DNA from 4 places in the Micromonospora sp. NPDC047793 genome. Region 3 is predicted to be linked to each of the others. Evidence: riboswitches for the same ligand, from Rfam matches in the RefSeq annotation. Region 3 holds a riboswitch; each other region holds the start of a gene.
What was found. A riboswitch is a leader RNA that binds a small molecule or an ion and turns the genes downstream of it on or off. The one in region 3 is predicted to bind cobalamin.
Positions count from the first base shown of each region.

Region 1: another riboswitch for cobalamin. It lies ahead of ABZ738_RS31855 (ABC transporter substrate-binding protein); the one in region 3 lies ahead of ABZ738_RS16750 (ribonucleoside-diphosphate reductase subunit alpha).
Region 2: another riboswitch for cobalamin. It lies ahead of metE (5-methyltetrahydropteroyltriglutamate--homocysteine S-methyltransferase); the one in region 3 lies ahead of ABZ738_RS16750 (ribonucleoside-diphosphate reductase subunit alpha).
Region 4: another riboswitch for cobalamin. It lies ahead of ABZ738_RS07860 (energy-coupling factor ABC transporter permease); the one in region 3 lies ahead of ABZ738_RS16750 (ribonucleoside-diphosphate reductase subunit alpha).

Region 1 is NZ_JBEYSG010000030.1:8,401-15,738, reverse strand. Features, by position in the region: gene ABZ738_RS31885 (TrkA family potassium uptake protein) at 1-162, opposite strand, end outside; gene ABZ738_RS31880 (potassium transporter TrkG) at 155-1,483, opposite strand; gene ABZ738_RS31875 (ABC transporter permease) at 1,821-3,467, opposite strand; gene ABZ738_RS31870 (ABC transporter ATP-binding protein) at 3,467-4,381, opposite strand; gene ABZ738_RS31865 (hypothetical protein) at 4,493-4,966, opposite strand; partial or broken gene ABZ738_RS31860 (TetR family transcriptional regulator) at 5,000-5,167, opposite strand; cobalamin riboswitch at 5,298-5,471, shown strand; gene ABZ738_RS31855 (ABC transporter substrate-binding protein) at 5,502-6,485, shown strand; gene ABZ738_RS31850 (iron chelate uptake ABC transporter family permease subunit) at 6,557-7,338, shown strand, end outside.
Region 2 is NZ_JBEYSG010000015.1:30,134-37,471, reverse strand. Features, by position in the region: gene ABZ738_RS24645 (YoaK family protein) at 1-38, opposite strand, end outside; gene ABZ738_RS24640 (hypothetical protein) at 151-1,248, opposite strand; gene ABZ738_RS24635 (AI-2E family transporter) at 1,486-2,772, shown strand; gene metE (5-methyltetrahydropteroyltriglutamate--homocysteine S-methyltransferase) at 2,850-5,147, opposite strand; cobalamin riboswitch at 5,267-5,486, opposite strand; gene ABZ738_RS24625 (iron ABC transporter permease) at 5,653-6,741, shown strand; gene ABZ738_RS24620 (ABC transporter substrate-binding protein) at 6,766-7,338, shown strand, end outside.
Region 3 is NZ_JBEYSG010000007.1:165,995-173,332, forward strand. Features, by position in the region: gene ABZ738_RS16745 (amino acid adenylation domain-containing protein) at 1-4,610, opposite strand, end outside; cobalamin riboswitch at 4,731-4,939, shown strand; gene ABZ738_RS16750 (ribonucleoside-diphosphate reductase subunit alpha) at 5,074-7,338, shown strand, end outside.
Region 4 is NZ_JBEYSG010000003.1:26,289-33,626, reverse strand. Features, by position in the region: gene ABZ738_RS07880 (alpha-glucuronidase) at 1-1,673, opposite strand, end outside; gene ABZ738_RS07875 (ABC transporter ATP-binding protein) at 1,705-2,571, opposite strand; gene cbiQ (cobalt ECF transporter T component CbiQ) at 2,568-3,311, opposite strand; gene ABZ738_RS07865 (energy-coupling factor ABC transporter substrate-binding protein) at 3,311-3,640, opposite strand; gene ABZ738_RS07860 (energy-coupling factor ABC transporter permease) at 3,637-4,329, opposite strand; cobalamin riboswitch at 4,359-4,564, opposite strand; gene ABZ738_RS07855 (DUF2267 domain-containing protein) at 4,659-5,063, shown strand; gene ABZ738_RS07850 (roadblock/LC7 domain-containing protein) at 5,068-5,487, opposite strand; gene ABZ738_RS07845 (hypothetical protein) at 5,676-6,926, opposite strand; gene ABZ738_RS07840 (RNA polymerase sigma factor) at 7,006-7,338, shown strand, end outside.

The sequences.
Region 1 (7,338 bases), on a different contig from region 3:
GACGGTCTCTTCGTCGGCGTCGATGCCCAGGACATCGGTGCCGGTGGCCATCAGCTCCAGCGCCAACGCGCTACCGAAGCGTCCCAGGCCGATCACGACGACCGCGTCGGCGCCGAGAGAACGGCCGGGCCGTCGGAAGGAGAAGGGGTTCGACTTAGCCAATGATCGGCCGCTCCTTGGGTAGTTCGTACAGGCGGGTGCGGTGGCGGAACACCAACGCCGTGGCCAGGGTGATCGGCCCCAGGCGGCCGACGAACATCAGCACCACCAGCAAGACCTGTGCTGCTGCCGGCAGATCGGCGGTGATGCCGGTGGACAGGCCGACCGTGGCGAAGGCCGAGACGACCTCGAACAGGGTCCGGTCCAGACCGAAGTCGGTGGCGGCCATCAACGCGATGGTCGAGGACACCACGACGGCCACCGCCAGCAGCGCGATGCTGATCGCCTGGCGGTGGGTGGAACGCGGTAGCCGCTTGCCGAGGATGTTGACGGCTCGCTCACCCCGGATCTCGGTGATGATCACGAACAGCAGCACGGCGAAGGTCGTGACCTTGATTCCTCCGGCGGTCCCGGCCGGCCCGCCGCCGATGAACATCAGGACGCTGGTGCCCAGCCAGGTGACCGGTTCCATCGCTGAGGTGTCCACGCTGTTGAACCCCGCCGAGCGCGCCATCGTCGAGTGGGTGAACCCGGCGAGGAGCTTGGCGGGCACGCCCAGCGGCCCGAACGTGCCCCGGTTCGACCACTCGCTCACGGTCACGAAGATGCTACCCAGCAGGAGCAGTGTGCCGGACATCAGCAGGACGATCCGGGTGTTCATCGTCCAGTGCAGGGGGCTACCCCACTCTCTGCGCAGTTGCAGCAGCACCGGATAACCCATCCCGCCGAGGATGACCGCCGCGCACAGCGGCAGACACACCCACGGGTCCGCGACGTAGCGCACCAGGCTGTCGCTGTGCAGCGCGAACCCGCCGTTGTTGAACGCGGAGACCGTGTGGAACACCGCCAGCCACGCGGCACGGCCCGGTGCGGACTCGTAGCCGGCGAGCAACCGTACGAACACCACCAGCGCGACCACCGCCTCGATGGCCAGCGTGGTCTTCACGATGCCGGTGACCAGCGCGCCGACGCTGCCGATGTCGACGGTCTTGACCTCCTGCGCCATCGACAGCCGCGACCGCAGACCGATCCGACGCATCACGCTCAAGCCCAGCAACGAGGCGAACGTCATGACACCGATCCCGCCGATCTGGATCAGTACGAGGATGACCACGTGTCCCAGCGGCGTCCAGTAGGTCGGCGTGTCGACCACCACCAGGCCGGTGATGCAGACCGCCGACACGGCGGTGAACAGCGCCTCGACGAAAGTGGCCCGCCCCGGCCCGGGGTGCGCGGCGGGCAGCATCAACGCCCCGGTACCCAGCACCACCGACACCGCGTACGCGAAGACGATGACCTGTGGCGGGCGGATCCAACGCCTCATCCGGCCACGCCAGGCGACGTGTGGTGTCGATGATGAGGATCGGAACGACCTCGCCGGGCAGCACTGCGGCGACCCGAGACCGGACAGTCGCCCCCAGACGGTACGCGGCGTGTCAGCAGCGTACGGCGAGGTCGTCTCCTCGCACTGCTCTCGGCCCGAACCGACACCGGCGGTCGCCTCTCACTAGCCTCGCGACGCCCGTGTCCGAACGTCGGCCGACCAGACTTCCCGGCACACCGGCGGCCATGTTACGCACGACCCGCCGGCCGGGGCCGGCGGGTCGTGCGTATGAGGCGGCTCCCACCTGCGTCACCGACCAGCCACGACGAGCCGGGGCTCAGGCGCCGCCGGTCAGGTCCCGTCGACCGAAGGCGGCCACGGCCGCCCGGAGCAGGGCACCGGAGAGCAGGATCAGCACCGCGACCGCGACCACGCTGACGTTCTCGCGCGGGTACTCGCCGACGTGCGCGAACGGCGACAGCCGGAGCAGCCCGTCGGGGATGTCCAGGACCGGGGCGAAGTAGGCGGCGATCAGCCCGTATCCGAGCGGCACCCAGATCACCGGCAGTGCCCGGGGTGCGGTCGCGTACAGCACGGCGGCGATGGACAGTACGAGCCAGACCGCCGGGGTGTGCGCGACATGACCGAGCAGCAGGGTGGCGATCAACCCGGTGTCGCCGGTGCTCACCGCAGCACCGACGCCCATGCCGAGCCCGGCGACCAGCAGCAACCAGAGCACGCCGACGGCGGTGACTGCCACGTGGCCGCCGAGCCAGCCGGCCCGGCTCACCCCGGTGGCCAGCACCGGCTCGGTCCGTCCGTCGGTCTCCTCGGCGCGCAGCGTGTGCATCGCCAGCACCGCGTAGACCCCGACGGCCAGCGCCATGGTCACGCCCATCATGCCGAGGTAGCCGTCGAGCATGTTCGCCGAGCCGCCCATGATCTCCACCAGGTCCGGTGGGGCGTCGGCGAAGCCGTCGACCAGCGGTTGGGTGAACGACCCGTAGGCGACACCGGCTACGAGCAGGGCGACGCTCCAACCGATCAGGCCGGCCCGCTGTAGGCGGAACGCGAGCGCCGACGGTCCGTCCAGCCACGCGGCGGCCCGGGGCGATCCCGGCCGGGGCGGTACCAGGCCGGCGCCGAAGTCCCGGCGCGTCGACAGGACGTAACCCAGCGCGGCGGTCGCCGACGCGGCCAGTAGTGATATCACCAGAGGCCACCAGCGGTCGTAGACGTACGGCGCGGTCTGCTGGGACCAGCCGATCGGCGACAGCCAGGACAACCAGGTCGCTCCGCTGCCCTGCACCGTTGCCATGTCGCCCAGCCCACGCAGGACGAACGCGGCGCCGAGCGTGGCACCGGCAGCGCCGGAGGCCGCCCTCGGGTACTCCGACAGTTGGACCGTGAGCGCGGCGATGCCGCCGAAGACCAGCGCCGCCGCCCCGATGGACGCGCCGAACAGCAGCGAGCCGGTCGGGTGGTAGCCGCGGGCGGCCATCATCGCGCCGGTCAGCACGGCTACCAGCACCGCCATCGCGGCGGTGAGGATCAGTGCGGCGGTGAGCGGAGCGTGCCGGCCGACGACGTTGGCCCGGATCAGTTCGGCGCGGCCCGAGCGTTCCTCGGCGCGGGTGTGCCGCACGACGGTCAGCATCCCCATGAGGCCGGCACCGATGATCACATAGAGCCCGTACTGCCCGGCGAGAAACCGCTCGACGGTCAGGTCGTCGAAGCCGAAGCCGGGTCCGCCGAACAGCGCTCCGGCGGGGCTGGAGGTGAAGGCGGTCAGACCCGCCAGGTCCTGCGGGGTCTGGGCGACGGCCTCCAGCGCGGTGGTGAAGTACGCCATCAGCAGTGGCAGGCCCAACGTCCACGCCGGGAACCGCAACCGGTCCCGGCGCAGCATGAACCTGAGCAGGGTGCCGGTCCCGGTCGCGGAGGAACCGGTGCGTACCGGGCCGCGCGGCGTCGTCGTGGTCATCACGCCACCTCCGTGGCCGAGGCGTGCGCGGGCTGGTCGCCGTAGTGACGCAGCAGCAACTGCTCCAAGGTCGGCGGGCGGACGGTCAGTCCTCGCACCTCCAGGTCGCCGAGCCGGCGCACCACGGCGGCGAGGTGTTCGCCGTCGACCTCGAAGCGGAGGTGGCCGTCCTCGGCCCGCAGTCCGTGTACACCGGCCATCCCGGCCACCGCGTCGGCGGGCTGGTCGGTGACCACGTCGACCGACGTACGGGTCAGGTGGCGTAGCTCGGTCAGCGAGCCGGTCTCGACGATGCGTCCCTGCCGGATGATCGAGATCTGGTCGGCGAGCACCTCGACCTGCGCGAGGATGTGACTGGACAACAGCACCGACCGGCCGGCCTCCTTGGCCTCGCGGATGCACTCCTGGAACACCGCCTCCATGAGTGGGTCAAGCCCCGCGGTGGGCTCGTCGAGCAGCAGCAGTTCCACGTCGCTGGCGAGCGCGGAGATGAGCGCCACCTTCTGCCGGTTGCCCTTGGAGTAGGTGCGGCCCTTCTTGCTCGGGTCCAGGTCGAAGCGTTGGCACAGTTCGTCGCGGCGGACCGGGTCGGCACCGCCGCGCAGCCGGGCGAACAGGTCGATCGCCTCGCCGCCGGTGAGGTTCGGCCACAGTTCCACGTCGCCGGGGACGTACGCGAGCCGACGGTGCAGGGACACCGCGTCCGCCCACGGGTCACCGCCGAGCAGCCGGGCCTGGCCTTCGTCGGCGCGCAGCAGGCCCAGCAGGATCCGGATGGTGGTGGACTTGCCGGCGCCGTTGGGGCCGAGGAAGCCGTGCACGGTGCCGGCGGCGACGTGCAGGTCCAGCCCGTCCAACGCGCGGACGCGGCCGAAGGACTTGGTGACGTGTCGGATGTCGATGGCAGCAGTCATCGCGGGAGACCTCGTTCGAGGAAGGCCCGGCACACCGGGCCGGAACGGATGCCGCCGACCGGTGGGACCGGCGGTGGAAGGAGGGGCCACGCCCAGAGGGCAATGTGGTGACTACGGTGCAGCGGTGTCCGCGCCGGGGGCGGCAGGCGGATCCGGGACGTACATCAGGTACTCGTCGAGCATCGACCGGTCGACGAGCAGCCCTTCGGTGAACAACTCCAGGGCCGGCAACGTGAGATCGTCGATGTAGCGGCGGAACAGGGCCGCGAACTGGTCCGGGGCGGCACCGGCTCCGTGCAGGGTGAACCAGAGCACCATGCTGCCGGTGGCCTGGTAGGCCAGATACCGCGCACGGGCGGCGGGGTCCCGGCTGGGCTTGATCACACCGGCGGACTCGGACGTGGAGAGGTATTCCTCCGCGTCGGCGATCATGTGCTCGATGAGTGTGGCCACCAGCTCACCACCGGCCTGCATGCTGCGCAGCAGGTATCGCACGATCGGCGCGTACTGCTCGACCTCCGCCAGTTGCGCCAACAGGGTCGTGCCGGTGCCGTCGGTCAGTGTCTTCGCCTTCTGCTCGCGCATCACGGCGAGCACCTGTTCGTCGCAGGCGCGACGCAGGCCGTCCTTCGAGCCGAAGTGATGAACGATCAGACCGGCGGCGACACCGGCGTCGGCGGCGATGGCGCGCAGCCCGGCACCGAATCCCTCCCGAGCGAAGCGGGAGATGGCGGCGTCACGGATACGGCTCGCGGTGGCGAACTCGCCACCGCGCCCTGCCGACATCACGTCGTCCGACGCCACGACACCAGATTAAACACCCGTTCAACGATCCCGCAATGGCCGTCCCGGGGCAGGCGGAGCCGACGTGGACTCCCGCCATGATCTAGGCCACTGACGGTGCTGCCTGCGTTGGTTAGGGTGACCTCGCCGTGGTGCTCGGGAAGCCGGTGTGAAACCGGTGCGGCCCTCGCCACTGTGATCGGGATGCTGGAGGCCACCGCAAGGTCACTGGGCGTATGCCTGGGAAGGCCGGCCACCGGCGCACCACCCGTCAGCCAGGAGACCGGCCACGGCACCTGTACGACCCGTCCACGAGGTGCTGGAAGGTGGTCCCGCTATGCGGTTCCCTGCGTCCTGGCGCGTTGCTGCGCCGCTCTCCGTCATGCTCGCCCTGGTCGGCGGATGCTCCGCGACCGGCCACAGTGAGCCGACTGCCACGGCCCCCGCCGCCGGGCCGGTCTCGGTGACCAACTGCGGCATAGCGGTCACGGTCCCGAGCCCTCCCGCGCGGGTGGTGACGATGAACCAGCCTGCCACCGAGATCATGCTGGCGCTCGGCCTGGAGGACCGGATGGCCGGAACCGCCTACCTCGACGACGAGGTGCTACCGGAGTACGCCGCCGCGTACGCGAAGGTGCCGGTGTTGGCCAAGGAGTACCCGTCGAAGGAGAAGTTGCTCGAACTGGAGCCCGACTTCGTCTACGCCTCCTTCTCGAGCGCGTTCGGCGACGAGGGGGCCGGTGACCGCGCCGACTGGCAGAAACTCGGCGTGGGAACGTACGTCTCCGCCGCCGGATGTCCGAAGGAGACGCGACCGGCGAAGCTGGCGATCGACGACGTGTTCACCGAGATCCGGGAGATCGCCACGATCTTCGGCGTCGCGGAGCGGGCCGAGACGCTGATCGCCGACCAGAAGCAGCGCATCGCGAACGTGTCGGCGGGCGCGAAGGGCACGCGGGTGCTCTGGTGGGACGGCGGCAACGACGCGCCCAGTGCCGGCGCCTGCTGTGGCGGCCCGGCGATGATCATGTCTGCGGCCGGGGTCACCAACGTCTTCGACGACCTGACCGGCAGTTGGGCCGACACCAACTGGGAGGCCGTCGTCGAGCGCAACCCCGACGTCATCGTGCTCGTCGACGCGAGCTGGGACACCGCCGCCGACAAGCAGGCGTTCCTCGAGAAGCACGCGGCGCTCAGGGACCTGCCGGCCGTCAAGGGCAAGCGGTACGTCACCCTGGCCTTCTCCTCCACCGCGGCCGGGGTGCGGAACGTGCTCGCCGTGGAGGCGCTGGCCCGGGGCGTCGGCGGGGTGAGCAGCTGACCACCGTCACCACCCGGCCGGCGCAGACTACTCCGGCGAAGCCGGTCCGAGCGGTGCGCATGGTGGCCGTGGTGGTCGTACTCGCGGGTGGCCTGGTGTTGTCGGTGGGCGCGGCCGTGACGGTGGGGCCCGCAGACCTGTCGCTGGGCACCGTGTGGCTGGTGATCACCGATCATCTCGGCCTGACGAGCGCCGACGTGCCGCTGCTGCGGGACCACATCGTGTGGGAACTGCGGCTGCCGAGGGTGCTGGGCGCCGCCGTGGTCGGGGCCGGCCTCGCCGCCTGCGGGGCGGTCATGCAGACCGTCACCCGCAATCCGCTCGCCGACCCGTACCTCCTGGGTGTCTCCTCGGGGGCGTCGCTGGGTGCCGTGGCCGTCCTGGTCCTGGGACTCGGCGCGGGTGCCGTGGCGCTCACCGGGGGCGCGTTCGTGGGGGCGCTCGCCGCGTTCGCCGTCGTGGTCGCCGCCGCCGGCCGGCGCGCGGTCCTGCGACCGACCCGGGTGGTGCTGGCCGGCGTCGCCGTCGCGCAGCTCTGCGCCGCGCTGACGACGTTCGTGATCATCTGGGTGGCCCATCCGCATGCCACCCAGAGCATCACCTTCTGGCTGTCCGGCTCGCTCGCCCGCGTCGACTGGACCGCACTGGCGTGGGCGACGCCGCTGCTCGCGGTGGGGTTCGCCGTGATCCTCCGGTTCGCCCGCGCGCTCAACGCGTTCGCGTTCGGCGAGGAGGCCGCCGCCGCCCTCGGCGTGGACGTCCGGCGTGTCCGGTGGCTGCTGCTGGTCACCACGGCGCTGCTGACCGCCGTGCTGGTCTCGATAAGCGGCGCGATCGGGTTCGTCGGCCTGAT
Region 2 (7,338 bases), on a different contig from region 3:
GTCAGCACCAGCAGGGGTACGTCGTACGTCTTGGTCATGGGCCTCTTCCGCAGCTCGCCGCCGGATAGCGCGTCGAGAGCGGCCGTGAGCAGGGCGATCGTCCGGTTCGGAGTCTACGCACCGCCCACGGCCGCGTCCGGCGCAGCCGCGTCACGGCCCGGCGGCGGCCTCCAGCAGGTCGTCGTAGTGCTGTAGGCCGTGGTCCGGCGACACGTCCGCGATCGACCAGCTCTGGTAGCCGGTCTTCGTCCTGGGCAGCTCCACGGCGTTCGCCCCGTAGGTGAGGGCCAGCTCCAGCGTCTGGTTCCAGGTCGACGCCGGGCACGGGTCCTGGTCGGCGCAGACCAGGTCGGCGGTCGCGGTCTGGAAGCTGATCGGGCCGCCCTTGCCCGCGATGTACGCCCACATCGCGTAGTAGTTGTTCGGGCGGTCGGGGTACATCGAGTTGTTGCCCAGCACGCACCGGGCGCCCAGTGAGGTGCGGCAGTAGTCGATCATCTGCCGGGTGTACGGCATGTCCACCGAGCCCGTCCAGGTCACCTCGTTGATCCGCTGGTACGGGTTGAAGGCCAGGTAGGAGCGGGTCTGCTCCCACACGTCGTGCGCGTCGATCTCGTCACGGTGGCACTGGTCGTCGGCCGCCCCGGTGTAGCCGGCCGCCTCCAGGCCGGGCCGGTTCAGGTGGAGCTGCCCGGTCTGCCGGATGTACGGCTCGGCGAACTCGGTGGTGCAGCGGGCGATCACCACGTCCCGGATCCGGGGCTCGTCGTCGTAGCGGGCGGCCAGTCGGTCCTGGAGGTTCTGGTAGGCCGTTCCGTACTCGCTGGTCCAGAACGCACCGATCGTGCCGGCCAGGCTGCCGCTGGTGTACCACGGGATCGGGCTGGCACCGCCCAACGTCTTCGCCCAGTCCGGGGCGTGGATGCCGCCGACCACCCGCAGCCGGGCGTGCATCCCGGCCGCGTTCGCGGCGGTGACCGCCTGGTCGATCGCGGTGGTGTCGAGCGCACCGCCGTGGTCGGTGCCGGCCTGCTGCTGCGGTTGCAGGTCGCTCCAGTTGACCCGGATGACGAAGCTGTCCACCACCGGCGCGTACGCACCGGTGGCCGGCTCGGCCCGGTCGACCAGGCCGCTCAGCGGCGGCTTGAGGGTGACCGCCGTCGGGGTCGACGTCGACTGCGCCTGCGCCGGTACGGCGACCGCCGTGGCCGCCGTCACCGCGGTGACGAGTACCGCGAACCTTCTCACCCGGGAACCTCCTCGTGGCAGATGGAGCCCTCGGCGTCCGGAGGGACCCACCCGCGAGCCGGGGCGGCGTCGGCCGGACACCCGGGCACGAAGCGCCAGGATAGGGCTGAAGCGACCCGACGTCACCGGCGAAGATCGGCGGCGGTCCGGTCGTTTCCGGCCTGGCCGCTGGTCACCGTGCCGGCGTGTGGCCCGACCCGTTACGGTGTACCGACCGATCTTCACCTGGGGGTTCCCTTGAGCCGGTTCGAGCAGCTGCGGCACCGACTGCGCCGGGCGTACGACGGGGGACGCGAGTCGGTACGCGCGGCCAGGGACCGGGACCGTACCCGGCAGGCCGACCGTGCGGAGGAGTTCGCCCGGCCCATCCCCGAGCCCCGCGCCGGCAACGACGGCGAGGACGGCCATCCCTCGACGATCAGCCGGGACGACGCCGGGGTGCCGCACTCGTTGCGGATCGCCGCCGCCTGGTCGTGGCGGATCATCGTCATCGGCATCGTCGGCTGGGCGATGCTGCGGTTCATGGGCACCATCCGCGTCGTGATCGTGCCCCTGCTGGTGGCGCTGCTGCTCTCCGCACTGCTGGCACCCGCCGTCGGCTGGCTGCTGCGGGCCCGCTTCCCCCGTTCGCTGGCCACCGCCGTGGTGCTGATCGGTGGACTGGCCGCCGTGGTCGGCACGCTGACCATGGTGGTCAGCGAGTTCGTCACCGGCCTGCCCGACCTCAGCCGCAACGCGGCCGACGGCATCGGTCAGATCCAGAACTGGCTGCGCGACGGGCCGCTGAACCTCTCCGACGGCACGTTGAACCAGTACATCCAGGCCGGGCAGAACTGGATCAACGAGAACACCCAGGCGCTGACCACCGGCGCGCTCTCCACCGCCGGCACGGTGGTGGAGATCTTCACCGGTGCGCTGCTGGTCCTCTTCGCCATGTTCTTCTTCCTCCGCGACGGCCAGCGCATCTGGCGGTTCATCGTGGGGATGTTCCCGGCCCCCGCCCGCTGGCGCCTCGACGACGCGGGCAGGGCCTCGTGGCAGACCCTGGTCGCCTACGTGCGGGCCACCGTGCTGGTGGCGTTCATCGACGCGGTGGGCATCGGTATCGCGCTGGTGCTGTTCGACGTGCCGTTCGCCTTCGCCCTGGCCGCGCTGGTCTTCCTCGGCGCGTTCATCCCGATCGTCGGTGCCACGCTCTCCGGCGCGGTGGCGGTGCTGGTCGCCCTGGTGGACGGCGGCTGGGTCACCGCGCTGTTCATCCTCGGCGCGGTGATCGTGGTGCAGCAGGTCGAGGGGAACGTCCTCCAGCCGTGGATCATGGGCAAGGCGGTGGCGCTGCACCCGCTGCCCGTGGTGCTGGCGGTCACCGCCGGTGTGGTGCTCGACGGCATCTTCGGCGCGCTCATCGCCGTACCGCTGATCGCCGTGCTCAACACCGCGGTCCGGCGGCTGGCCCGACGCCTCCCGCCGGCCGAGCAGCCACCGCCCCCGGAGGCGGTCGTGGTCAAGGCCACCGCACCCTGACCCTTCCGGTCCTCTCGGGTGTGCGGTCCGTCGGCGGCGCCCGCCGGTGGGCGGCTCCCACCGGCGGGCACCACGGGTCAGGCGTCGCTCGGCGCGGGCGTCGGCCCGTCGGCGGCCAGTTCGGCGCGGACCGAGGCGGCGGCCCGGACCAGGGCGGTCAGGGCCGGACGGACCTCGTCGTAGCCCCGGGTCTTGAGCCCGCAGTCGGGGTTGACCCAGAGCCGGTCCGGCCCGACGACCGCCGCCGCCCGGCGCAGCGCGGTGACCACCTCGGCGCCGTCGGGCACCCGGGGCGAGTGGATGTCGTAGACACCCGGCCCGATGCCCCGGGTGTAGCCGACGGTGGCCAGGTCGTCGAGGATCTCCATCCGGGAACGGGACGCCTCGATGCTGGTCACGTCGGCGTCCAGGGCGTCGATCGCGGGCAGCACCTCGCCGAACTCCGAGTAGCACAGGTGGGTGTGGATCGCCGTGGCGTCGGCGACGCCGCTGGTCGCCAGTCGGAACGCCGCCACCGACCAGTCCAGGTAGCCGGCGTGGTCCCGGCGGCGCGGTGGCAGCAGTTCCCGCAGGGCGGGCTCGTCGACCTGGATGATCCGGATGCCCGCCGCCTCCAGGTCCCGCGCCTCGTCACGCAGGGCCAGGGCGACCTGCCGGGCGGTCTCCGCCAGCGGCTGGTCCACCCGGACGAACGACCAGGCCAGGATGGTCACCGGACCGGTGAGCATGCCCTTGACCGGCCGGTCGGTGAGGGACTGGGCGTACCGGGACCAGGTCACCGTGATCGGTGCGCGCCGGGTCACGTCGCCGTACAGGATCGGCGGGCGTACGCACCGGGAGCCGTACGACTGGACCCAGCCGTGGGCGGTGGCGGCGAAGCCGTCGAGGTGTTCGGCGAAGTACTGCACCATGTCGTTGCGCTCCGGCTCGCCGTGCACCAGCACGTCCAGCCCGAGGCGTTCCTGTTCGGCCACCACCTCGGCGATCTCGGCCCGCATCCGCTCGGCGTAGCCGGCCGCGTCCAGGCGACCGGCCCGGTGCTCGGCCCGGGCCCGGCGCAACGCCTCGGTCTGCGGGAACGACCCGATGGTGGTGGTCGCCAGCGCGGGCAGCCCGAGGCGTCGGCGCTGGGCCTCGGCGCGCTGCGGGTACGGGCCGCGTCGGGTGTGCTCGGGCCGCAGGGCCTCCAGGCGGGCACGGACCGCGTCGTCGCGCCACTGTGCCGGCACCGGCGCAGGCGCGGCGGGCAGCTCGCCCACCCCGTCGCGCAGCACCCGACCGAGCGCGACCACCTCGTCGACCTTCTGACGGGCGAACGCCAACCGGTCCCGTAGCCGGGGGTCCAGCTCGGTCTCGGCGGCCAGGTCCACCGGCACGTGCAGCAGCGAGCAGGAGGTGGACACCGCGACGGTGTCGGCGAGCCCGGTGAGGGTGGCGCCGACAGCCGCAGCGGCCCGCAGGTCGGTCCGCCACACGTTGCGGCCGTCGACCAGCCCGGCGACCACGGTCCGGCCCGGCAGCGCGCCGTGGCCGGCGAGCCGGTCCAGGTCACCCGGTCCGGCGACCAGGTCCAACCCGATCGCCTCGATCGGCGTGTCCAGCAAGGCGGGCAGCGCATCGCCGAGTTCGCCGAAGTAGGCGGCGACGAACAGGCGGGGCCGGTGGGTCAGCGCGCCGAGGCGGGCGTAGGCGGCGCTGAGGGCGCGGATCTCGGCGTCGGACCGGTCGCCGACGTACGCCGGTTCGTCGAGCTGCACCCACGGCACCCCGACGTCGGCGAGCGCGGTCAGCAGGTCGGCGTAGACGTCGACGAGGTCGTCCAGCCGGTCGAACGGGCGGAACCCGTCCGGCGCGTCGGCGGTGGGCTTGGCGAGCAGCAGCAGGGTGGCCGGGCCGACCAGCACCGGACGGGTGGTGATGCCGAGCGCCCGCGCCCGCCCGTACTCGGTCAGGGGCGTGTCGGCCCGGGCGGCGAAGGCGGTGTCCGGGCCGATCTCGGGCACCAGGTAGTGGTAGTTGGTGTCGAACCACTTCGTCATCTCCAGCGGCGGCTCCTGGGCGGTGCCGCGTGCCATGGCGAAGTAGGTGTCCAGCTCACCGAGGCCGAGCCGGCGGAACCGGTCGGGTACGGCGTCGACCGTGACGGCCGCGTCGAGCACGTGGTCGTAGAGCGAGAACGTGTTGGACGGTACGGCGGACAGGCCGGCGTCGTGCAACGTACGCCAGGTCTCCTCGCGTACCTGCGCGGCGGTGGCCCGCAGGGTCGGCTCGTCGATGCGGCCGGCCCAGTAGCCCTCGACTGCGGTCTTGAGTTCACGGCGCGGGCCGATGCGCGGATAGCCGAGCACGGTGCTCGTGCCGAACGGAGTGGTCATGTCGCCAGGGTTCCCTTCCCTCGAGGTCCGGCGGTACGGCTCCGGGGAAGGCTGGGGAGGGCACGGTGCGACGACCGACCTCGCCCGGGCCCTCCCGCGAGGCCGACGGCGGCGTGCGCGGCTGCGCACGCGGCACGGGCAGGTCTTCGGACTCGTGGGCGCGACCGGCTGGGCCGGTCTCCTACTGGCCGTCGCTTCCCGGACCCGACAGGGCGTCCAGTGCGTGTGACGGCGGTCGTTCCCACTCACCGCTGCGGGGCAGTCCCGGACTCACACCGGGTTCCCTCTTACGACGCCTCGACCGGACGGCCGGGGCGAACCAGTACCGTCTCGGATCCTAGCGTCCGGATCACGCGTGACGACCGGCGCGCGGGTGTGATGTCCGCACGGCGACACGGGGTCGAGCGGAGCGTGAACAACGACTCATCCGGCTTCCGCTGGCGTGATCTTGGTGTTAGCTTTTTGCAAAGACTTGGCAAGAACAACGACTTTGCGTGGGAGAGCGGTGAGCGTCACCACCCTGCCGACGAGCCCGACGGACGTGCTCGGTGTGGCGGCGCAGCGCCGCCGGACCGGCCTCTGGCTGCTCGCGCTGACCCTCGGCCTGGTCCTGACCGGCCTGGTCGCGGTCGGGGCCGGGGCGATCGGCATCCCGCCGCTCACGGTGGCCCGGATCATCGGGCACCAGCTCGTCGGCGTGCCGGGCGAGGTGAGCTGGACCGGACCGCAGCAGGCGATCGTCTGGCAGGTCCGACTGCCCCGGGTCCTGCTCGGCATGCTGGTCGGCGCCGGGCTGGCGGTCTGCGGCGTGGCCTTGCAGGCCATGGTCCGCAACGTGCTCGCCGACCCGTACCTGCTGGGGATCAACTCCGGCGCCTCCAGCGGCGCGGCCGCCGCGATCCTCTTCGGCGCCGGCGCCGGCTTCGGCCAGTACGCGCTCTCCACCAGCGCGTTCGTCGGCGCGCTCGGCGCCTCGCTGCTGGTCTTCCTGATCGCGCGCAGCGGCGGCCGGGTCACCTCCATCCGGCTGCTGCTGGCCGGCGTCGCCGTCGGGTACGCGCTGTACGCCACCACCAGCTTCCTGATCTTCGCCTCCGGATCCGCCGAGGGTGCCCGGTCGGTGATGTTCTGGCTCCTCGGGTCGCTGGGCCTGGCCCGCTGGAACGCCCTGCTGCTGATCGCCGCCGTGGTGCTGATCGGCACCATCGGATACCTGACCGTCGTCGGACGGCGGCTCGACGTGCTGGCCATCGGCGACGAGACCGCGCACACCCTGGGCGTCTCGCCGGACCGGTTCCGCCTCCGGCTGCTCGTGCTGGTCTCGCTCAGCGTCGGCATTCTGGTCTCCGCCGCCGGCAGCATCGGTTTCGTCGGCCTGGTCGTGCCGCACCTGGCCCGCCGCATCGTCGGCGCACCGCACGTCCGGGTGGTGCCGGTGGCCGCGCTGCTCGGGGCGATCCTCCTGGTCTGGGCCGACGTGCTGGCCCGGGTGCTGCTGGCACCGCAGGAGATCCCGATCGGCATCATCACCTCCCTGCTCGGTGCCCCCTTCCTGCTGGTCCTGATCCGTCGTCTGCACGCCTCCGGCGCCTGAACGCCCGTCCGTCAAGGAGAACCGATGTTGAAGGCTCGCCGCCTCGCCACCGCCGCCGCCTCCGCGTGCGTGCTGCTCGTCGCCGGGTGCGGCGGCGGCGCCGACGGACCGACCGACGCCGCCCCCGGCTACCCGGTCACCGTGACCAACTGCGGCGTGGACGTCACCTTCGACGCCCCTCCGCAGCGGATCGTGCTGCTCAAGAGCGCCGCCGTGCCGTACCTGCACGCGCTCGGCGTGCTGGACCGGGTCACCGCGCGGGCGGGGCAGTACCCGAAGGAGTACTACGACGCGGCGACCCAGGGCGAGCTGGACCGCATCCCGTTGCTGACCGACAAGACCGACACCAGCGGCCACCTCCAGATCTCCAAGGAGGTGGTGATCAGCCAGGAGCCCGACCTGGTCCTCGGCGAGGTCGACAACCTCTCCCGCGACACCCTCGCGGCGGTGGACATCCCGCTGCTGGAGGAGCCGGCGATGTGCCCGGACAGCACCGCCGTGCCGAGTTTCGACGACATCTACCGGCAGATGGAGACGTACGGCCGGGTGTTCGGCCGCCAGACCGAGGCGTCGACTGCGGTCACCGCGCTCCAGGAC
Region 3 (7,338 bases):
ACCGTGGGGGTGTCGGCCGTGCGGACCTCGATCCCGTCGGCGGTGAGTGCGGTGACCAGGGCGTCGGCGAACGGACCGCCCACCCCCGGGCCGCGCGGCCGCACCCACCCGGCGGGTACGCCCGCGACCACCGGCACCTCCCGCCAGGCGACGACGTGCAACGGTGCGGCCTGCGGTGATCCCGGTGGCGGGAAGGCGCGACGCGCGAACGGGTAGGTCGGCACCGGCACCCGCTGCCGCCCGGCGTACAGGGCGGGACGGTCGAGCGGGCCACCCCGGACCCAGAGCAGTCCGGCCGTGGCCAGCAACGACGCCGTAGCGGTGGGCCCGCCGGGCACGGCGACCATCCGGACCATGGGATGGGCCGCTCCGTCGACCTGCCCGCCACGATGCTCCGTCGCGCCGACGCCACCGGTGCCGGAGTCCGGCGCCAGGGCGGCAGTGTCCCGGGTGGAGTCGGCGACGCCCAGCTCGACCACGGTGTCGTACCCGTCGTCGTGGAGCCGTCGCCACGCCGCACGCCACTGCGCTCCGCTCGTCGCCCCGGTGGCCCACCGCAGCGGGTCCGGCGGATCCCACCGCCCGGCCGCCGGGCTGAACACCGGCACGCCCCGCAGCGCCGCGAGGGCGTACCCGTCGTCGTCCCGGTCGGCGTGGCCGTCCCCGGCGGCGGCCGGATCGGCGAGCGCGACCGACCGCCGGACCGCCTCGGCGACGCCCAGCGCGCCCCCGGCGGCGGCTGCCGCCAGCTCACCCACACCGTGTCCGAGCAGCGCATCGGGCCGCACCCCCCAGGCGGCGAGTTGCCCGGCCAGGGCCAGGGCCACCACCACGCCCGCCGGGGCGCTGACCCGCTGGTCCGTCCGTTCCGCCCCGTCGTGCAGGCACCAGGCGAGCAGCGGTCGTCCCGCCACCGGGCCGGCGGCGGCGCAGGCCCCGGTCAGCAGGGCCCGGAAGACCGGGAGCCGGTCGTGCAGGTCACGGACCGCTGGTGCGTCCGGCGGCGATCCGTCGCCCGGGAAGGCGAAGACGATGCGTGGCCGCCGGCCGACCGGTTCGTCCCGGTACGCGGTCGCGGCCGCCGCCAACCGGTCCGCCAGCCCGGAGTCGTCGGCGACGAGCGCCAACCGGTACGGCGCGTCGTCACGGGCGGTGCCGGCGCTGGCGACCACGTCGGCCACGTCGAGGTCACCCCGGGCGCGCAGGTGCCCGGCGAGGTCGAGGGCACTGCGCCGCAACCCGGCCGCCGATCGCGCGGCGAGCGTCACGAGGTGCGCGCCGGTGCCGTCCGGCGGCGGTACGGGCTCCCGGGGCGGCGCCTCGCGCAGGACGGCGTGCGCGTTGGTGCCGCCGAAACCGAACGCGTTCACGCCGGCGACCAGCGGTCCGGGTGCGGTCCACGGGCGTGTCTCGGTGAGCACCGTGAAACCCGCGGCGTCGAGGTCGTACCGGGTGGACGGCCGGACGTGGTGCAGCGACGGTGGCAACTGTCGGTGCCGCAGGGCCAGCACCACCTTCAGCAGCGACGGCATGCCGGCGGTGTTGAGCAGGTGCCCCAGGTTGGTCTTGACCGACCCGAGCCAGCGGGGCGTGCCGTCGGGGCGGGGCGGGAACGCGGCGGCCAGTGACCGCGCCTCCACCGGGTCACCGAGGCCGGTGCCGGTGCCGTGCGCCTCGACGTACGAGACGACGGCCGGGTCGAGCCCGGCGTCCGCGTACGCGCGGGCGATGACCTCCCACTGCCGCTGCGGATTCGGGGCGAGCAGGCTCAACGACCGGCCGTCGTTGCCGACGGCGGTGCCGGCGACCAGCGCGAGCACCCGGTCCCCGGCGGCGTACGCGTCGTCGGGGCGGCACAGGACGAGCGCCGCACCGCCCTCGCCGGGCACGAAACCGTCGGCGTCGGCGTCGAAGGCGCGACACCGCCCGGTCGGCGACAACGCCTCGGCGGCGTCCAGCAGCCGGTAGGCGGTCTCGGTGAGGTTGAGGTTCACGCCGCCGACCACCGCGATGTCGCACTCGCCGGTGGCCAGGCTGCGCGCGGCCAGGTGCAGCGCGACCAGCGCCGACGAGCAGGCGGTGTCCACCGCGATCGCCGGGCCGACGAGGTCCAGCGTCTGCGACAGCCGGGCCGCGACGAGATTGCGCAGGTTGCCGACCAGCGCCGATGGTCCGGTCACCGCACCGGTGGCGGCCAGCAGCTCGGGGTAGGCGCTCTCGCCGACGGCGGCGAAGACGCCGACACGTCGACCCTGCCGGCGCGGGCCGGCGTACCCGGCCCGTTCCAGCGCCTCGTACCCGATCTCCAGGAACAGTCGGGCGTGCGGGTCGGTGAGCCGGGCCTCCTCGTCGGAGAGCCCGAAGAAGTCCGCGTCGAGCTGCATCGGGTCGTCCAGGAAGGACCCCCAGCGAGGTCGGCCGTCCTGCGGCGTCCACCGGTGCTCCGGCACCGCCCGCACCGCGTCGACGCCGTCGACGAGCCCGCGCCAGAACTCGTCCGGGTCGTCCGCGCCGGGGAACCGGCAGGCCATCCCGATGACCGCGAGCGGCGTCGCGCCGGAGCGGTCGTCCGGTGCCGGTGGGACGGGACTCCCGAGCGGTGCCGTCCGGGTCGCCGACGGCCCGGCCAGGATGCGGTCGGTGAGCGCGGCGACGGTGGGACAGTCCCGCAGGTCCGCCGGATCGAACGTGGTGCCGAGGGCGTCCTCCAGCCCGGCCAGCACCTCCATCGCCGTGAGCGACGACCCGCCGATGGCCAGGAAGCGGTCGTCCGCCGCGATGGTGTCGGCGGGCCGGTCCAGCACCCGGGCCCAGACCGCCCGGACGACCTGCTCGACCCGTCGCCGGGACAGCGGCCCCGAGGACGGCGGCGCGGATACCGGGTGTGGGTCCGTCGAGGTCGCCGGTGGCGCGGGGTCGGACGTCGACGGGCGTGGGCGGCTGGTCGCCGCCAGGTGCCAGCGGCGTTCCCGGTCGGCGAAGTCACCGGCCAGGTAGCGTTCGCGCATCCGTCGCCGCCGCAGCTTGCCGCTGGTGGTGCGGGCGAACGCGCCGGGCGGAAGCGGCAGCACCCGCACGTCGTGGTGCCCGGCCGCCTCGGCGACCCGGGCCCGCGTGGCGTCGAGCACCACGGCTGCCCCGGCGGGCGGACGGGCCCAGGCCACGAAGACCACGATCCGCTCGCCGCCGCTGTCCGGGTCGGTGCAGCCGACCACCGCGGTCATCGTGGCCGGCAGCCCGGCGGTCGCGGCGGCCACCGCCTCCAGGTCGGACGCGTGGAACGTCCGGCCGTTGACGAAGATCACGTCCTTCGCGCGGCCGGTCACACAGAGCCGGCCGGCGCGCTGGAAGCCCAGGTCACCGGTGCGCAGCCAGCCGTCCACGAAGGTCTCCCGGCTGGCCTGCGGATCCCGGTGGTAGCCGCGCGCCACGTTCGGGCCGCGTACCTCGACCAGGCCCACCCGATCCTCGGGCAGCGGACGGTGCCGCTCGTCGACGACGCGTACCTCGCAGCCGGGCACCGGGTGTCCCAGGTCCATCAGCTCCACCGCGTGCGTACCCGGCGCGGTGCTCACCGCCCGGCCCCGGCTCAGCGCGGCACGGTCCAGCAGCAGCGGCGCGGCGACCTCCCCGGGCGGCGGGAAGGTCACCGCGAGGGTCGCCTCCGCCAGGCCGTACACCGGTCGCAGGGCGGCCGGGGCGAGCCCGGTCGGGCGGACGTGCGTCAGGAAGGCCCGCCACACCGTGGGGGAGATGGGCTCCGCGCCCACCACCACGCACCGGACGCGGCTCAGGTCGAGCGTGGCGAGAAGATCCGCCGGGACCCGGCGGACCGCCAGCGCCAGCGCGAAGTTCGCCGCCGAGAGCAGGGTCGCGCGATGCCGGTGGGCGGCGGTGAACCACAGTGCCGGGCGCTTGGCGAACGCCATCGGAGGTACGCGGACCTGCGTGCACCCGATGGCCAGCGGGGTCAGGTGGGTGCCGATCAACCCCATGTCGTGGAAGTACGGCATCCAGGTGACCAGCACGTCGTCCGGTCCGGCGCCGCTGGCCAGCCGGGACTGCTCCACATTGGCCAGCACGTTGGCGTGGGTCAGCTCCACCCCGCGCGGCGTGCCGGTGCTGCCGGAGGAGAACTGGAGGAACGCCACGTCGTCGGGGTCGGCGGCGAACGACTCCTCCAGCGGGGGGCTGGTACGCAGGTCGGCCAGCCGCAGCACCAGGCCCGCCAGCCCGTCGGCGACCGCCCCGGTGGCGTCGTCCACCACGGTCACCGCGTCGGCGAGCAGCTCGCGCACCGCCCGTACCCGGGCCGGTTCGGGCGGCAGCGGCACCGGGACCAGCCCGGCGGCGAGCGCCCCCCAGAACAGCGGCTGGAAGTCGTCGCCGGCGTCGGCGACCAGGATCACCGGGGTGCCGGGGATCACGCCGGCCGCCCGGTAGCCGCCCGCCACCCGCAGCGACTCGTCCCGCAACTGCCGCACGGTGACGGTGCGCTCGGTGCCGTCCTCGCGAACGTGCACGACCACCTGGTCGGGTGCGCGATCTGCGGCCTGGACGAGGACGTCGAGCAGTGTCCGTCGGTCGCCGGGTCCGGCCGCAGTCTGCACGCGACGATGCTAGTGGGCATGATCGAGTACCCGGCCGACGGTCGCCGGGATGCCCGTCATCTGACACGCGACACGCCCGGCACAGCATCTGGTGTTGCCATCTCCGCACCGCACCCATATATGGTGTGCCCCGTAGCTGGTTCGACCGCCGCTCCACGGCGGTCGAGGCAAGAGGGAACCCGGTGTGAATCCGGGACTGCCCCGCAGCGGTGAGTGGGAACGACCGCCGTCATCACGCACTGGACCCGCCAGGTCTGGGAAGCGACGGCCAGTAGGCGCGAGCATCAGGCCCACGAGTCCGAAGACCTGCCAGCGCGCCGCACGCGACGTGTGCGGCGGTCGAAGGCCGCGTGGGACGGCCGACGCCAGGAGCTGGTCGTGACGGCAGCAGTGCCGTCGGCAGACCGGCGGCGTCCTCCCGCGCGGACCCGACGATCTCGGGGACAGGCGTGAGGAGGGGAACATGACGGTGACCCAGGAGCAGGCGGGGCCGGAGCAACGCCGGCACGTCATGCAGGTCCGCAAGCGGAACGGCGACACCGAGCCAGTGGACGTCAACAAGATCGTCAAGGCGGTCGAGCGGTGGGTCGCCGACCTGGACGAGATCGACCCGCTGCGGGTGGCGACGAAGACCATCAGCGGGCTGTACGACGGCGCGACCACGGCCGAGATGGACAAGCTCTCCATCCAGACCGCGGCCGAACTGATCGGTGAGGAGCCGCAGTACTCGAAGCTGGCGGCCCGACTGCTGGCCGCGTACGTGGACAAGGAGGTCCGCGGACAGCAGGTGGCCAGCTTCAGCCAGTCCATCCGGTACGCACACGGCCTGGGCCTGATCGGCGACGACACCGCCGCGTTCGTGGCCCGCAACGCCCGCAAGCTGGACGACGCCGTCGACCCGGCGGGGGACCTGCGCTTCGAGTACTTCGGCCTGCGCACGGTCGCCGACCGCTACCTGCTGCGGCACCCGCAGACCCGGCTCGTGGTGGAGACGCCGCAGTACTGGCTGTTGCGCGTCGCCTGCGGCCTGTCGCAGACGCCCGGCGAGGCGATCGGCTTCTACCGGCTGATGTCCAGCCTGGCCTACCTGCCCAGCTCACCGACGCTGTTCAACTCCGGCACCCGGCACACGCAGATGTCCTCGTGCTTCCTGGTCGACTCGCCGCGCGACGAGCTCGACTCCATCTACGAGCGCTACCACCAGGTCGCGAAGCTGTCCAAGTTCTCCGGCGGCATCGGCATCTCCTGGTCCCGGGTACGCGGTCGGGGCGCCCTGATCCGGGGCACCAACGGCAGGTCGAACGGCATCGTGCCGTTCCTCAAGACGCTGGACGCCGGGGTTGCCGCGGTCAACCAGGGCGGCCGTCGCAAGGGCGCGGCCTGCGTCTACCTCGAACCGTGGCACCCGGACGTGGAGGAGTTCCTCGAACTGCGGGACAACACCGGCGAGGAGTCCCGGCGTACGCACAACCTGAACCTCGCCAACTGGATTCCGGACGAGTTCATGCGCCGGGTCGAGGCGGACGGCGACTGGTCGCTGGTCGACCCGTCGGACGCCCCCGAGCTGCCCGACCTGTTCGGTGAGGCGTTCGACGAGGCGTACCGCGCGGCGGAGAAGAAGGCGGTCAAGACCGTCAAGGCCCGAGACCTGTACGGCCGGATGATGCGGACGCTCGCGCAGACCGGCAACGGGTGGATGACCTTCAAGGACGCCTCGAACCGGCTCTCCAACCAGACCGGTGCCCCGGGCAACACCATCCACCTGTCGAACCTCTGCACCGAGATCCTGGAGGTCAACGATGACGCCGAGACGGCGGTCTGCAACCTCGGGTCGGTCAACCTGGGCGCGCACGTCACCGCGGACGGGGTCGACTGGGAGCGGCTGCGCGCGACGGTGCGGACCGCCGTGGTGTTCCTGGACCGGGTGATCGACATCAACTACTACCCGGCCGAGCAGGCGGCGGCGTCGAACCCGCGCTGGCGCCCCGTCGGGCTCGGGCTGATGGGCCTCCAGGACGCGCTCTTCACGCTGCGCCTGCCGTTCGACTCCCCGGCCGCCCGGGAGCTGTCGACCCGCGTGCAGGAGGAGATCTTCCTGACCGCGTTGGAGACCTCCGCCGGGCTCGCCGAGCGGTTCGGCCCGCATCCCGCGTACGCCGAGACCCGCGCCGCCCGGGGTGAGCTGCACCCGGACCTGTGGGGCGCCGAGGTCGGCCAGACCGAGCGGTGGGCCGCGCTGCGCGAGACGATCGGTCGGCACGGCCTGCGGAACTCGCTGCTGGTGGCGATCGCCCCGACCGCCACCATCGCCTCGATCGCCGGCTGCTACGAGTGCATCGAGCCGCAGGTGTCCAACCTGTTCAAGCGCGAGACGATGTCCGGCGAGTTCCTCCAGATCAACACCTATCTGGTCCGCGAACTGAAGGCGCGCGGGCTGTGGACGGCCCCGATCCGGGAGCAGATCAAGCGCGCCGAGGGTTCCGTGCAGGGCGTGGTCGAGCTGCCCGCCGACGTACGCGAGCTGTTCCGGACCGCGTGGGAGCTGCCGCAGCGGGCGCTGATCGACCTGGCGGCGGCCCGCGCCCCCTTCATCGACCAGTCGCAGTCGCTGAACCTGTTCCTGAGCGCGCCGACCATCGGCAAGCTCTCCTCGATGTACCTGTACGCCTGGAAGTCCGGGCTGAAGACCACCTACTACCTGCGGTCGCGTCCGGCGACCCGAATCCAG
Region 4 (7,338 bases), on a different contig from region 3:
TACTCGTACCCGTCGACGTCCGGGCCGTAGTGACGCCCGGGGCGCACCATGAAACCCACCCCCAGCGGGGCGGTGTACCGCTCGTAGGTGCGCCACGAGTCGTCCATGACCCCGTGCAGCGTCCGCCGCAGCAGCTCGGGATCGGCGCTGGCCGCCGGATCGAAGGTCAGGTCGATCCACTCGTCGAGCACGTCCTCCGGGCGCAGACGCGGGTCCCAGGCGAGCCGGCCGTAGGCGTACAGGTTGGCCTGGGCCAGTGGGTGACCGGTCCAGAACGGGTCGTCGCCCACGTTGGAGACGGCGGCCAGCCCGCCCCCGTCGGCGGCCACGTCGGCGACCGTCGGCCCGTCCTCGCCCCACGGCGTGAACCGCAGCACCTCGTGCCACCAGGGCGCCAGATAGCAGACGTGCCGCTGCTGCCCGGTGTACTCCTGGGTCACCTGGAACTCCACCGCCAACCGGGTGTCCGGCATCGCCGTGATCACCGGTGACACCGGCTCCCGGGTCTGGAAGTCCAGCGGACCGTGCTTGACCTGCACGATCACGTTGTCCCGGAAGCGACCGTCGAGCGGGGCGAAGTGGTCACCGGCGGCGCGGGCCCGGTCGGTGGAGCGGTCCCGCCAGTCCTGGCGGTGGTTGTAGACGAAGGCCCGCCAGTGCACCACGCCCCCGTACGGTGCCAGCGCCTCGGCCAGCAGGTTCGCCCCGTCGGCGTGGTCGCGGCCGTAGCTGAACGGGCCGGGCTGTCCCTCCGAGTCGGCCTTCACGAGGTATCCGCCGAAGTCCGGGATGCGGGCGTAGACCCGGGCGGTGGTCCCGGCCCACCAGGCACGCACCGTCTCGTCGAGCGGGTCGGCGGTGGGTAGCCCACCGACCATCACCGGCGCGGCGAAGTTCACCGACAGGTGCACCCGGATGCCGTACGGACGCAGGTCCTCGGCGATCTCGGCGACGTCGTCGAGCCGGTCGGTGAGCAGCCGCGCCTCGGTGGCGTGCACGTTGACGTTGTTCACCGACACCGCGTTGATCCCGCACGCCGCCAGTAACCGCGCGTACGCCCGCACCCGCGCCCGGTCCGGATGTGCCCGGCCGGCACGCCAGAGGATCGACCCGCCGGCGTACCCGCGTTCGACCTGGCCCATCACCGGATGCACGTCGACGTTGTCCCAGTGGTTCAGCATCCGTCGCCGCATCACCGGCCGGTACGCCCGCGCCGGATGCGGTGCGCCGAACGCCGACTCCCCGAGCCGGACCACGTGGAACAGCCCGTGGAGCAGGCCCGCCGGTGCGTCGGCCAGCACCACCGTGACCTCGCCGTGGCGGACGACCGCGTACCCCTCGGGACCGAGCGGACCGCCACCGGCGGCGTCCAGGTCGGCCCGCGCGGCGTCGAGGACGCCCTGCGTCCCGTCGCCGTCCACTGTGGACGCACGGTGGTCGGTCAGGGTGAGGACGAGGTGGGCGGGTGGGCCGTCGGCGGACCGGCGGACCGTGCCGCCGTGGGTGGCGCAGGCGGTCCGGACCTCGTGCCACACGGTGTCGACGAGCAGGCCGTCACCGTGGACGAGGGTGTGCCGGGAACCGACGGCGCGGAACGCGGCCGGCGGCAGCCAGGCGGGGTGGACGTCGGTCGGGTCGAAGCCGGTGTCGCGCTCCGGGCAAATCCGTCGCATTACGCAGATCGTAACTAAGTCGATCGATGCGTCAAGGTCCTTCCGGAACCTTTCGGGCGGTACCGACCGGAGTCTCCAGGAGCCGCGCCAACTCCCCCGGGGTACGCGGACGGGCCCCGGCCAGGCCGGGCACGCGGTCCAGCAGCCGATGCACCACCGGTGCCCACGCCGGAGTCAACGCGGCACCGTCGAGCAGGTCCCCGCCGCCCAACTCGGCGCCGGACACCCCCTGCCGGATCCGGCCACCCGCCACCAGCACCCGTTCGTCGGCCCACCGGTACGCCAGGTCCACGTCGTGCGTGGCGAGCAGCAGCGTGGTGCCGGCCCGGTGCAGGGCGTCGAGCGTCCGCAGCAACGCCTCCACCCCCGACGGGTCGAGTCCGGCGGTCGGCTCGTCCAGGATCAGCACCCGGGGCCGCAACGCCACCGCCCCGGCGATCGCCACCCGCTTACGCTGGCCGTACGAGAGCAGGTGGGTGGGACGGTCGGCGAGGTCGCCGATCTCCAACGCGGCCAGCGCCTCGGTACACCGCTGCCGCACCTGCGCGTCGTCCAGACCGAGGTTGACCGGCCCGAACGAGACGTCCTGGAAGACGGTCGCGGCGAACAACTGGTCGTCGGGGTCCTGGAGCACCAGCTGCACCTGCTGACGGACGTCCAGCAGCCCCGCCCGGGTCCGGCGCAGCGGCACCCCGCCGACCAGCACCGTGCCGGCGTCGGCGGCCAGCGATCCGACCATCAGCCGGAACAGGGTCGTCTTGCCACCGCCGTTGGGCCCCAGCACGGCCATCCGCCGCCCGGCCGGCACCGACAGGTCGGCGCCGGTCAGTACCGGACGCTCCGCCTCGTACCCGAAACTGACCCCGCGCAGCTCCAACAGCGGCGGATCGCCGCTCACCCGAGCACCACCAGCAACCGGGTGGCCAGCACCACCGCCGCCAGCAGCAGCACGGTGACGACCAGGAACGCCGCCGACGGCTGGCGGACCTCGGTGCGTACCGCCAACGAGCCGGTGTAACCGCGCAGCGCCAACCCCTCCTCCCAGCGCCGGGCCAGCGAGAACGCCCGGACGAAGACCGCGCCGGCCTGCCCGGCCAGCGACCGGTAGGTGCTGGCCCAGGTCCGGTAACCCAGCCGGGCCGCCTGGGCCTGCCGCACCGCGTGCACACTCTCCAGCAGCAGGAACAGCATCCGATAGATCAGCGCGGCCACCTCGGTGACCGCGCTGGGCACCCCGAGACGCTGGAGCCGGGGCAGCACGTCGGCCAGCGGCGTGGTGGCGGCGAACAGCAGCAGGCAGAGCAGCGCGGCGCAGGCCCGACCGGCGGTCGTGGCGGCCGTCACCAGCCCCTCCGGCGCCCACCGGAACTGCGTCGGACCGGAGACCGCCACCAGCATCGGCACCGAGCCGGTCAGGATGAACAGCAACGGCGTCCGGGCCACCCGCACCAGCAGACGCGGCGGCAGCGCCGCCGGCCCGAGCAACGCCACCGCTGCGGTCAGGCCCACCACCAGGGCGCCCGGCCACGGCGGCAGGAGCAGGGAACAGCTCAACAGCCCCAGGGCCAACAGGGCCTTCTCCACCGGGTGGCGGCGTCGCCAGGGGCTGGCGTACGCCGCCACGTCCAACGCGAGCACTAGTCGGTGGTCTTCTCCCCGGTCGCGGACTGCTCGCCACGCAGCCGCTGCCGGGTCCGGGCCACCCCGAAGTAATAGCCGAGGAACCCGGCACCGAGGGCGGCCTGAAGCGCGAACAACGCCGACTCGATCTCACCCGACGGCGGTTCGTAGATCGAACTGAACCACGGCTCGTAGTCGGGATGGTCGTTGACGATCGCCTCCTCGGCGAGGGCGTCGGCACCGGCGAACGGCTCCTCGCCGCTGCCGAGCCCCAGCACCAGCGGCGCCACCGCCAACGCCACCACGGCGAGCAGCAACAACAGGTTGGTCCGGCCGAACGACTTCACGCCACCGCTCCCTGGGTCGTCGGGGCCGGACGGCGCAGGATGCCGAGCCGGCGGAGTTCCTGCGGGCTCACCCGGACCAGCAGCCGGACCACCAGGACCGTGAGCAGCCCCTCGCTGATCGCCAGCGGGATCTGGGTGACCGCGAAGATGGACCCGAACTTGGCCAGCGCGCCGACGAAGCCCGAATCCGGATCCGGGAAGGCCAGCGCGAGCTGCGCGCTGGTCACGCAGTACGTCGCCAGGTCGGCCAGGGCAGCGGCGAAGAACACCGAGATGCCGAGGCCGCCACCGAACCGGCGGATCAACGCGTACACGCCGAAGGCCACCCAGGGGCCGACGATGGCCATCGAGAAGACGTTCGCGCCGAGCGTGCTCAACCCGCCGTGCGCCAGGAGGAGCGCCTGGAACAGCAACACGATCGTGCCGAGCACACTCATCACCGGTGCCCGGAACAGGATCGCGCCGAGACCCACTCCCGTCGGATGGGAACAGGAGCCGGTCACCGAAGGGATCTTCAGCGCCGACAGGACGAAGGTGAACGCCCCGGCCGCGCCGAGCAACAGCTTCGCGTCGGGGTTCGCGCGGACCTGCTGGACCAGGTTGCGCGCACCGTGGATGACGAACGGTGTCGAGACCGCGAACCATGCCGCCGCCTGCACCGGTGGTAGGTAGCCCTCAGCGATGTGCATGAGTCGACCTCCCCTTCCAACACCTCGTGGACGAGATCACATGTCGGGGTCGGTCTCCTGGCTCCCGGATCGTCGCGTACTCCGGCCTTCCCAGGTCCTCCACGGACCCAGTGGCGTACAAGTCGGAGTGAACTCCCCGGTCACAGTGGCGAGGGCCGCGCCGGTATCACACCGGCTTCCCGTTACCGCGACGGCGCGACGTTATCCGTTCTGCACACCGACGCACAAGACTCGTCGATGCCACCGCGACCGTACGCGGGTGAAGAGTGCCGTTTGTCACGACGATTCACGGGTAGACGCCAGATCCGTTGCGAGAAGGGGCCGACCGGTTGGACGAGAACGAGTTCATCGACTCCGTGGCGCACCGCACCGGCGCGTCGACGGAGCAGGCGACCGCCATCGCGCGCGCCACCCTGACCACGCTCGCCGAGCGGATCGACGGCGGCGAGGCACGGGACCTGGCCGACCGACTCCCGGAAGGGCTGCGGGCGTACACGTTCGCGCCCAGCGAGACCGCCGAACGCTTCGGGCTCGACGTGTTCGTCGACCGCGTCGGCGGCCGTGCCGACGTCGATCCCGACCTGGCCGAGGCCGGCATCCGGGCGGTCCTGGACACCATTCGAGGTGACGTCGCCCCCGCCGACCACGACGACGTCATCGCGAACCTGCCGGCCGAACTGTGGCAGGCGGCCAACCCGGCGCCGTCGTACGACGCGCAGCGCGACCGCGGCTAGCGGGTCACCGCCCGGTCAGGTGGGGCGCCGGCTCCACGTACACCGGCAGGTGGTGCCCGGCCCTGGCACAGAAGAGGGCGACCTCGTACGCCATGTCCCCCACCTCCGCCGAGCCGTCGATACCGACGGTGAGGATCGCCCCGTTGCCGGTGGTGGCGTGGAACAGGAACGCCCGCGACATCTGCACCACCACCTGGTGCAGCTCACCCTCACCGCACAATCGGGCGGCGGCCAGACCGAGCGCCTGGAGCCCACAGACCACACTGGACAGTTCCTCGGCGATCTCCTCGTCGATGCCCCGCGAGGCCCCCAGCATGATGCCGTCCGGGGAGAGCACCACCGCGAACTTGGCACCGGGCACCCGATCCACGATGTCGTCGAGCGCGTCGTTGAGGTTCTCGGCGGTGACCAGGGCATGGGTCATAAGGGCGCTGTCCTCTCGTCGAAACTCCTACGTTCGTACCAGAGAAGACGCGGCCTCAGGAGCCCACTGGTGGCCCGATCCTGTTCTCTGATCCCCCTAACGTACGACGACGCTGGTCACCCTAATCGGACGGGTCGGACGTCCCGGTCACACCGGGAATCCCTCTTCTGACCGACGGTGACACCCGCTCAGGACGACGGCACCGGACCCCGCAACCCCACCAGGCCGGGCACGGCGACACGACCCAGTTCGGCACCGCTGGTCGGGTCGAGCCACCGCACCGCCGACGGCCCACCCACATAGAGACGGCCGCCGTCGGGGCCGAGGACGAGACCAGTGACGGGGGCGTCGACCGGTCGTTCGGCGACGACCCGCAGACCGACCGCATCCACCGTACGCAGCACACCGGCCCCGCCGAGGAAGAGCCGATCGTGGTCCGCCGTCGCGTACGCCGGGCCGGACGCCCCGGGCACGACGGCGGTACGGCGTACCGTCAGTTCCTCGGTGGAGATCTCGGCGACGGTCCCGGAGGTCAGGTCGGCGACGTACAGCCGGGAACCGTCCGGGGCGATCGCCATGGCGTGCCCGTCGGCCGTTCCCTCCCCGAACGGGTGCGGCAGATCCACGCAGTACGCCCACCGCTCGTGCAGGTGCAGCGTGTGCACGAAAGCGTGGACGTCGCTCCCCGGCCGTCCACTGATGCGGTCCCGGGTGTGCCGATGCTCGGGCTGATGGGTGTAGAGCGTGTACAGGACGCGACGGTCCGGGGCGAGTACCGCCTGACGCCCGTCACCGCGCATCTCCTCCTCCGCGCCCGCCGGGATCGCCTGCTTGAGGCGGGTCTGCAACGGGCCGGCCACACCGGTGGCGAGGTCGACCACCCGAACCCGGTACCGGTCCGGCGTCTGCGGCGGCAGCCACTCCAGCACGAAGAGGCCGGTGTGGTCGTGGGTGAACGCCTCCGGGACGACGTTGCCCGGCAGTCGCCGCCGGTGCCGCACCCCACCCGCGTCGGCGATCAGCACCGGCGTGGCGTCCCGCCCGGCCGGAGACGCTGCGGTGACGCTCACCGCCTCGGTGGTCAGTGCCACCCACGTGCCGTCGGCGGAGACCGTCTGCGGCACCCAGCGGCCGGGCAGCCGCACCCGGGCGGAGGCGACACCGGTGGCGGTCTCGATCCGCCAGAACGCGGTGTCGGCACCCTCCGGCGTGCTCGCGTACACCGACCGCCCGTCGGCGGTGGCGACGGCGTGCGGGACCACCTGCCGTTCGGCACCACGAAGCAGGCCGAGTCCGTCGGCCAGGTCCACGAGCAGCGGATCCGGCGGCACGCCTGCCACCGGTGACCCGGTCGGATCACACCCGACCAGCGTCGCGGCACCCGCGCCCACCAGCGCGGACAACAGGGTACGGCGGGTGGTCGTCCTCGTCGCCATCATGCCCGGATGACACCGTCACGCCGATTCCGGTTCCGTCGGCGGAGAGTGGAACCTGAACGCCACGACCGGTGTCAGGACAGTGATCCCACCGGAGGTTCCCCTGGACGACGAGGAACTCGTCACCCGCGCGCAGGCAGGTGACCTGGAGGCGTACGAACTCCTGGTCGCCCGGCACACCGCGTCCGCGTACCGGACGGCGATCCTGCTCGGCGCGGGAGCTGACGCGGAGGACATGGTCCAGGAGGCGTTCGTGAAGGGCTACCGGAAACTGTCTCGCTATCGCGGCGACGCCTCGTTCCGATCGTGGCTGCTGGCGATCGTGGCGAACGAGACACGCAACCTGCACCGGTCGCGCGACCGGCGTACCGGTCTGGTGCTGCGGGCCGCCCGGGCGGCACCGTACTCGGAGGCC